4 regions of the Pseudescherichia sp. L3 genome follow, and region 2 is predicted to be linked to each of the others. Evidence: predicted binding sites of a transcription regulator. Region 2 holds the regulator's gene; each other region holds the start of a gene.
The links. Region 2 encodes PurR, which represses purine synthesis genes. Its sites were predicted from a motif close to CANGCAAACGTTTGCNTG; they were not measured.

Region 1 (2,191 bases), 360 kb from region 2:
GAACATCGCGGCGGTGCAGAGCCTGCCAGAAGGTTTCCAGCGCCTCATCAAGACGGTGATGTAAATTTGGCGTGAAATGGGGGGTATGCTGATAGTCGATGACCTGCGAATCATCAGCAAAGACACCATGTAAAATCTCCTGCGCCTTGAGGGCGTTGAGCACCGGTTTCAGGGCGTAATCCACTGCCAGCAGATGGGCAACCGTACCTCCCGTGGCCAGCGGTAACACCACCTTGCCAGCCAGGGCACGTTCAGGAAGAAGATCGAGTAAGGTTTTAAGCGCGCCGGAAAATGAGGCTTTATAGACAGGTGTCGCCACGATCAGTCCGTCAGCGTCCTTAAGTTGTTCGGTCAGGGCGTTGAGCGCCGGACTATCAAATCGGGCGTAGAGCAGATCTTCAGCGTCAAAGTTATGAAGGTGCCAGTGACAAACTTCCACATCCAGGGCGGTGAGCTTTTCGCGGGCATAGTCCAGTAATGCGCTGGAACGAGAGGGAAAGCGTGGACTTCCGGCCAGGGTAATAACGCGCATGCTTGCTCCTTATAACTAATTGTTTGCTTTTATCTAACATTGATAACAATTTTCAGGAGTGTGGCACCGAGCGGGTTATTCCCTAAATAATTTATTCGAGACTACATAGCTAAAAACTAGATAAAGTGGGAGCAGAGAAGAAAACGTTTGCGTTTTATCCGAATTATTTGCCTCAGGTCAATTCCCTTTCGCCTCGCAATCGCAGATAATACGCCCCCGGTTTGCACACCGGGAATCCAGGAGAGTTCATGTACTACCCCTTCGTTCGTAAAGCCCTTTTCCAGCTCGACCCTGAGCGCGCTCATGAATTGACGTTTCAGCAATTACGCCGTATTTCCGGCACGCCGCTAGCCGCGCTGGTACGCCAGAACGTGCCGCAAAAACCGGTCTCCTGTATGGGGCTGACCTTTAAGAATCCGCTCGGCCTGGCAGCGGGTCTGGATAAAAACGGCGAGTGCATCGATGCGCTGGGCGCAATGGGCTTTGGCGCGATTGAGATCGGCACCGTGACGCCGCGCCCTCAGCCGGGTAACGATAAGCCGCGTATCTTCCGCCTGGTCGAGGCCGAGGGGTTAATTAACCGCATGGGCTTCAATAACCTTGGCGTGGATAACCTGGTAGAGAACGTCAAAAAAGCCCATTTTGATGGCGTGCTGGGCATTAATATCGGCAAAAATAAAGATACACCGGTAGAGCAGGGGAAAGATGACTACCTGATCTGTATGGATAAAGTCTATCCCTACGCGGGCTATATTGCGATTAATATCTCCTCGCCCAACACCCCAGGCCTGCGCTCACTGCAATACGGTGAGGCGCTGGACGATCTGCTCTCCGCCATCAAAAATAAGCAGCGCGAGCTGCAGAATATTCATCATAAATATGTCCCTGTGGCGGTGAAAATTGCTCCCGATCTCTCGGTTGAAGAGTTAATTCAGGTAGCTGACAGTCTGCTTCGCCATAATATCGATGGCGTGATCGCCACCAATACCACGCTCGATAGGGGGCTGGTACAGGGAATGAAGCACTGTGATGAGACCGGAGGCTTAAGCGGCCGGCCATTACAGCTGAAAAGCACCGAAATTATTCGCCTTCTTGCCCAGGAGCTGAAGGGTCAGCTGCCGATTATCGGCGTCGGCGGAATCGACTCCGTTATCGCCGCCCGGGAGAAAATAGCGGCCGGTGCAACGCTGGTGCAGATCTATTCCGGCTTTATATTTAAAGGCCCGCCGCTGATTAAAGAGATCGTTACCCATATCTAATCCTTTGCGTCTAAATGTTAACCAGGGCTTTATTTCCCGCCCTGGTTGTTTTATATTCCCCCGGTTGTTGTTAATTTAAACGTTCTCATTATTGACATTTTGTGGTAAGCGAAGCGGTAGCAACGGACACAAACGCAGCAGGATGCTTAAGGGGAAGCGGAGAGGACTATGCGAATTAAACCTGACGATAACTGGCGCTGGTATTACGACGAAGAGCACGACCGGATGATGCTCGATCTTGCCAATGGGATGCTGTTTCGCTCCCGTTACGCCCGTCGGATGCTGACGCCGGACGCGTTCGCACCCTCTGGTTTCTGTGTGGATGATGCCGCACTCTACTTCTCCTTTGAGGAGCGCTGCCGCGAGTTTGATCTCTCCCGGGAGCAGCGGGCCGAGCTGG
Region 2 (2,191 bases):
GGTCTGTCATCAAAAAAATGCAGGTCACCCGACAGCAGTGTCAGCAGATAGCCAACGGCTGGCGCGGGCAGCTTGCCATTGCCGTCGATAATATTGTGCGTCCCGAACGCACCCGGCAGATGATCGTCGACTTCTACCGCCACTTTTCAGACGTGGAGCTGCTGGTGTCGCAAGAGGTGTTTAATGGCGTCTGGGATGCGCTGGCCGATGGGCGCGTAGAGCTGGCTATCGGTGCGACTCAGGCCATACCTGTAGGCGGGCGCTTTGCCTTTCGCGATATGGGGATGCTCAACTGGCGCTGCGTCGTGGCCGCTCATCACCCGCTGGCGGGCAGGGGTGGCCCGCTGAGTGACGATCTCCTGCGCGGCTGGCCGTCGCTGGTGTGGGAAGATACTTCCCGGCTGCTGCCCAAGAGGATCACCTGGCTGCTGGACAACCAGCGGCGAATGGTGGTGCCGGACTGGACCTCTTCAGCAGAGTGTCTGAGCGCCGGACTGTGCATCGGTATGGTGCCGGGCCATTTTGCACGGCCGTGGCTCGATCGCGGTGAGTGGGTGGAGCTCCAGCTGGAAGAGCCGTTTCCAGATGCAGCATGCTGCCTGACCTGGCAGCAAAACGACAACTCGCCCGCGCTGGGCTGGCTGCTGGACTACTTAGGCGATAGCGAAACGCTTAATCGGGAGTGGCTGCGAGAGCCGGAGTGATCGGCTCCCGCAGGTTTTATCGCGGCGGGATCTTAACGGCGATAGTCGCGGAAGGGACCGTCAGCGACCGAGCGGCGCTCGATCAGCCGAGGATGAACCTCAATCGACTGTGACTCTTCACGCTTATTCACAATGCGGTCCATCAGCATATTAAAGGCGGTTTCCCCCAGCGAGTCTTTGGGCTGGTGGATGGTGGTCAGCGCAGGGGTGAAGAACCGGGCGTTACGCACGTTATCATAGCCGATCAGCGATACATCCTGCGGCACGCGCAGGCCCATCTCGTCGACGGCGCAGAGCGCACCCATTGCCATCACATCGCCGCCGCAGAACACGGCAGTAGGGCGGTGCGGCTGAGAGAGGATCTGCTGCATCGCCCGGTAGCCGGACTCGGGTTCAAAGTCGCCCTGCACAATCCAGTTTTCCGGCACGCTGATCAGCGCCTCTTCCATGGCTTTCATAAAGCCAGCCAGACGACCCGCGCCGGTGTTGCGCTCAAGCGGGCCAGGGATCACACCAATCTCACGATGGCCGCGCTCGACCAGGTAACGGCCAGCCATATACCCGCCTTCGAAGGCGTTATCGATCACCGAGTCGGTAAAGTCTGCTTTTGCCTCGCCCCAGTCCATGACGACCATGGGAATATGGCGATACTCCTCCAGCATGCTGAGCAGCGGGGCGGGGTATTCAGAGCACATCACCAGCAGGCCATCGACGCGCTTTTGCGCCATCATCGACAGATAGGCACCCTGCTTCTCCAGGTTGTTCCAGGCATTACCCAGGATAAGGGTATAGCCTTTCTGGAAGCAGTTTTTCTCTACCGCTTCGATAATCTCGGCAAAGTAGGGCGCTTCGCTGCTGGTCGCCAGCAGGCCAATCGATTTGGTATGGTTAACCTTCAGGCTGCGGGCCACGGCGCTGGGTGAGTAGTGCAGCTCTTTAATAGCTGCCCACACCGCATTACGCGTCTCTTCTGCCACAAAGCGGGTTTTGTTAATAACATGTGATACGGTTGTGGTGGAAACGTTTGCTCGTTTCGCTACGTCTTTTATAGTTGCCATTCAATGTCACTCCAAACCACGACGTAAGCTCCTGAAAATAGTGTAGGTAAACGTTTGCCTCTACTCAGCCTGCACGCAACGTTTGGAGATGCGATTCGCCGGGAAAACGACACGGAACGTCAGGAGGGGTCTATGGCCGGTACGCGAATAAATTTAGCGTGGAATTTTGTCTTATCTTGATGAAAAGGGGAAGCGTTAAAACGCATATCACCCCAAATCAAAGAAGATTTTTGCCCATAAATGTGTAAAAATGCGCAGGCTCACTTTTTGTGGGGTAATAAGAATGGAGAGAAATTGATGAGTGCAGATCTGAAGTTTTCCCTGATGACCACCGTTGTTGTGCTGGGCCTGATTGTTGCGGGTGCGCTGACCGCTGCGTTAAATTGATTCAGCATGGGGGAGGGGCCTCTCTCCCTCTGTTTAATGTCG
Region 3 (2,191 bases), on a different contig from region 2:
CAGGCCGCCAGCCCTAACACCAGCAGGCCAATCCCGACATACTTAACCAGATTGCGCATTGACTTCTTCCTTTCAATAAACGGCCAAAACGGCTCATAGGCCCATCTTATCACAAGTTAGAAGGCGTACCTTTAACTGGCCTGCAACGCAGAAATTTCAGATTTATCCGCCAGTCTTTTCAGGCACATATTCAGCAATACGCCATACATCGGCAAGAAGAACAGAATGCTGATAAGCACCTTAAAGCTGTAGTCTACCAGCGCGATTTCGGTCCAGTGCTGGGCCATAAACGCGTCCGGGCTACGCCAGAAGGCGATAAAGAAGAAGGCAACGGTATCGCTGGCGTTACCGAACACGGTGGAGACGGTCGGGGCAAGCCACCAGCGGCGATTCTGACGCAGGCGGTTAAAGACGCGCACGTCGAGGATCTGCCCCAGGGTATACGCCATAAAGCTTGCGGCGGCGATGCGGGCGACGAACAGGTTAAAGTGTGTCAGCGCGCCAAAGCCCTGCCAGCTGCCCATATAAAACAGCGACGAGACGATATAGGAGATAATCAGCGCCGGGATCATGACGGCAAAGATGATCCGCCGGGCGAGCGGTGCGCCAAAAATACGCACGGTCAGGTCGGTGGCGAGGAAGATAAAGGGAAAGCTAAACGCGCCCCAGGTGGTATGGAAACCAAACACCGAGATCGGCAGCTGTACCAGATAGTTGCTGGAGGTGATCACCAGCAGATGAAAAAGCGATAGCCAGAACAGCGCCTTCATGCGCTGAGATTGCGAGAACTGCGTCATATTGTGACCTTTTTATGAGTTGGGGTGAGGGAACCCAATTTGAACCGCCGCATCATACTGCTTTAGCACCACTTTGCAATGGTTAAAATGCACGCAATCGTTAACATGGTTTGCATTGCGATGATCGCGGCGTAAACTACAGCGGTTTTTGACGGAATGAGCTAAAAATGACCGATCTCTTTACTACGCCAGACCATACCCTTGACGCTCAGGGGCTGCGCTGCCCGGAACCTGTGATGATGGTACGTAAAACCGTACGCACCATGCAGGCCGGGGAAACCTTGCTGATTATCGCCGACGATCCCGCTACCACGCGCGATATTCCCGGATTTTGCCGCTTTATGGAGCACGAGCTGGTCGCCCAGCAGGTGGAGGCGCTGCCGTACCGTTATCTGCTGCGTAAAGGGCAATAACACCGTTTATTAACATCATTTGGACTACCGTTGTCACATAATTGAACCATCGTTTCACAATCTTATTACTTTTGTGAACCGCTTCACCTCTGCTTCTCCAGGCGTAGTGTAGTTTTTAAGCGTAAAAATAAAACGCTGTTTGCCGCTTACCTCACTACCCTGGAGTTGACTCAATGAAAACGACCTTGAAGCCGTTGTTAGCCGCTCTGTGCCTGACTGCTTTTGCCTCCTCTGTTGCTGCTCAAACCATCAAAGCTGCCGATGTTCATCCGCAGGGTTATCCCAACGTGGTGGCCGTAGAGCAGATGGGCGAAAAGTTGAAACAGCAAACCGACGGTAAGCTGGAGATCAAAGTCTTCCCTGGCGGCGTACTTGGGGATGAAAAGCAGATGATCGAGCAGGCGCAGATGGGCGCTATCGACATCATCCGCGTCTCCATGGCACCGGTGGCGGCGATCCTGCCGGACATCGAAGTCTTTACGCTGCCCTACGTCTTCCGCGATGAAGACCACATGCACAAAATTATCGACGGTGATATCGGCAAGCAGATCGGCGAGAAGCTCACCGCCAACCCGAAATCCAGGCTGGTATTTCTCGGCTGGATGGACTCCGGCACCCGCAACCTGATCACCAAGGATCCGATTGTCAAACCAGAAGACCTGAAGGGCAAAAAGATCCGCGTGCAGGGTAGCCCGGTGGCGCTGGCCACGCTGAAAGATATGGGAGCTAACTCGGTGGCGATGGGCGTGAGCGAGGTCTACAGCGGCATGCAAACCGGTGTGATTGACGGAGCAGAGAACAACCCGCCGACCTTTGTGGCCCACAACTATATGCCGGTGGCAAAAAACTACACCCTCAGCGGCCACTTCATTACCCCAGAGATGCTGCTCTACTCCAAAGTGAAGTGGGACAAGCTCAGCGCTGACGATCAGAAAAAAATCCTCACCCTGGCCCGCGAAGCGCAGTTTGAACAGCGCAAGC
Region 4 (2,191 bases), on a different contig from region 2:
TTACCCGCCCGGAAGGCACTCTGACCCATCTGGCCTTCTGCCGCCAGCATGGCAAAGGTATGGTCATTGGTACTACCGGCTTCGACGAGGCTGGCAAGCAGGCTATCAGCGACGCGGCAAAGACCATCGGCATTGTTTTTGCCGCTAACTTTAGCGTTGGGGTCAACGTCATGCTTAAGCTGCTGGAGAAAGCAGCCAAAGTGATGGGCGACTACACCGATATTGAAATTATTGAAGCGCATCATCGCCATAAAGTTGATGCTCCGTCAGGTACCGCCCTGGCCATGGGGGAAGCCATCGCCCATGCGCTGGATAAAGATTTGAAAGAGTGCGCCGTTTACAGTCGCGAAGGCTATACCGGTGAGCGTCAGCCGGGCACCATCGGTTTTGCCACCGTTCGCGCAGGTGACATCATTGGCGAGCATACCGCCATGTTTGCCGACGTGGGTGAGCGCATTGAGATTACACACAAAGCTTCCAGCCGTATGACATTTGCCAACGGTGCGGTTCGGGCTGCTTTGTGGCTTAAATCACAGAATAATGGCCTTTTTGATATGCGTGACGTGCTCGATCTCAACAATTTGTAGCGTTTATTACCCATCGTGATGTGGTTATTGTGATCGCAATGCTTTGATTGCATGGGGCAATATTTTATTGCCCCTTTATTTTGTCTGTTTGATCCATTTTGTCATTTTAAAGCGCTGTAACGCTCTCTCTTCCTGCTGTTTTTGATAAAAAAAAGCAGATTCTCACCCTCCATTCCTGTTTTTATCGTTACGTATAAAAAACTGAAATCCTTACATGTACGCAAGCGTTTTCCTGTGCAATTTATCTGGCTTTTTTGCATCTTAAGGTGCAGGTTATCCCTCAGGGTTGCAAAAAAGTAAGAAAAAGTGGTCTGGATGGTAGACTTTTATCAGGGTTGTCTCTAGAATGCCGCCGTTTGCCAAAAATACACCGGTAAGCAGATTTGCATTGATTTGTGGCTTCAATATGAATTAATATGCAAATAAAGTGAGTGAATATTCTCTGGAGGGTGTTTTGATTAAGTCAGCGCTATTGGTTCTGGAAGACGGAACCCAGTTTCACGGTCGGGCCATAGGGGCAACAGGTTCGGCGGTTGGGGAAGTCGTTTTCAATACTTCAATGACCGGTTATCAAGAAATCCTTACTGATCCCTCCTATTCCCGCCAAATCGTCACTCTTACTTATCCCCATATTGGTAATGTCGGCACTAACGAAGCCGATGAAGAAGCGTCCCAGGTTCATGCTCAAGGCCTGATTATTCGTGACCTGCCACTGATTGCCAGCAACTACCGCAATACCGAAGACCTCTCTTCTTACCTCAAGCGCCATAACATCGTGGCCATTGCCGATATCGATACCCGTAAACTGACCCGTCTGCTGCGCGAGAAGGGCGCTCAGAACGGCTGCATTATCGCGGGCGACAGCCCGGATGCCGCGCTGGCCCTGGAGAAGGCGAAAGCGTTCCCCGGTCTGAACGGGATGGATCTGGCGAAAGAGGTCACCACCGCAGAGTCCTACAGCTGGACCCAGGGAAGCTGGACGCTGGCCGGTGAGCTGCCAGAAGCGAAAAAAGAAGAGGAGCTGCCGTTCCACGTGGTGGCTTACGACTACGGTGCGAAGCGCAACATCCTGCGTATGCTGGTCGACAGAGGCTGCCGCCTGACGGTAGTCCCGGCGCAGACCCCGGCGGAAGAGGTCCTGAAGATGAACCCGGACGGTATTTTCCTCTCCAACGGCCCCGGTGACCCGGCACCGTGCGACTACGCCATCGACGCTATCCAGGCCTTCCTGGCAACCGATATTCCGGTGTTTGGTATCTGCCTTGGCCATCAGCTGCTGGCTCTGGCGAGCGGTGCCAAAACCGTGAAGATGAAGTTTGGTCACCACGGCGGCAACCATCCGGTTAAAGATATTGATAACAACACGGTGATGATCACCGCGCAAAACCACGGCTTTGCGGTAGATGAGGCGACCATGCCAGCTAACCTGCGCGTCACGCATACGTCGCTGTTCGACGGTACCCTGCAGGGTATTCATCGTACCGATAAGCCAGCGTTCAGCTTCCAGGGGCACCCGGAAGCGAGCCCAGGCCCGCACGATGCTGCACCGCTGTTCGATCACTTTATCGAATTGATTAAGCACTACCGTTCTACCGCCAAATAAT

Region 1: a site for PurR is predicted at 669-686, ahead of pyrD (quinone-dependent dihydroorotate dehydrogenase). Genes of this name have one in related genera too.
Region 3: a site for PurR is predicted at 888-905, ahead of tusA (sulfurtransferase TusA). Genes of this name have one in related genera too.
Region 4: a site for PurR is predicted at 805-822, ahead of carA (glutamine-hydrolyzing carbamoyl-phosphate synthase small subunit). Genes of this name have one in related genera too.

The regions. Positions count from the first base shown of each region.
Region 1 is NZ_JANKYC010000001.1:680,272-682,462, forward strand. Features, by position in the region: gene ssuE (NADPH-dependent FMN reductase) at 1-532, opposite strand, end outside; gene pyrD (quinone-dependent dihydroorotate dehydrogenase) at 781-1,791, shown strand; gene zapC (cell division protein ZapC) at 1,960-2,191, shown strand, end outside.
Region 2 is NZ_JANKYC010000001.1:1,042,797-1,044,987, forward strand. Features, by position in the region: gene punR (DNA-binding transcriptional activator PunR) at 1-704, shown strand, start outside; gene purR (HTH-type transcriptional repressor PurR) at 737-1,762, opposite strand; gene NR795_RS05135 (YnhF family membrane protein) at 2,060-2,149, shown strand.
Region 3 is NZ_JANKYC010000003.1:151,805-153,995, reverse strand. Features, by position in the region: gene NR795_RS16070 (DcrB family lipoprotein) at 1-59, opposite strand, end outside; gene NR795_RS16065 (7-cyano-7-deazaguanine/7-aminomethyl-7-deazaguanine transporter) at 132-797, opposite strand; gene tusA (sulfurtransferase TusA) at 965-1,210, shown strand; gene NR795_RS16055 (TRAP transporter substrate-binding protein) at 1,384-2,191, shown strand, end outside.
Region 4 is NZ_JANKYC010000002.1:430,797-432,987, reverse strand. Features, by position in the region: gene dapB (4-hydroxy-tetrahydrodipicolinate reductase) at 1-587, shown strand, start outside; gene carA (glutamine-hydrolyzing carbamoyl-phosphate synthase small subunit) at 1,042-2,190, shown strand.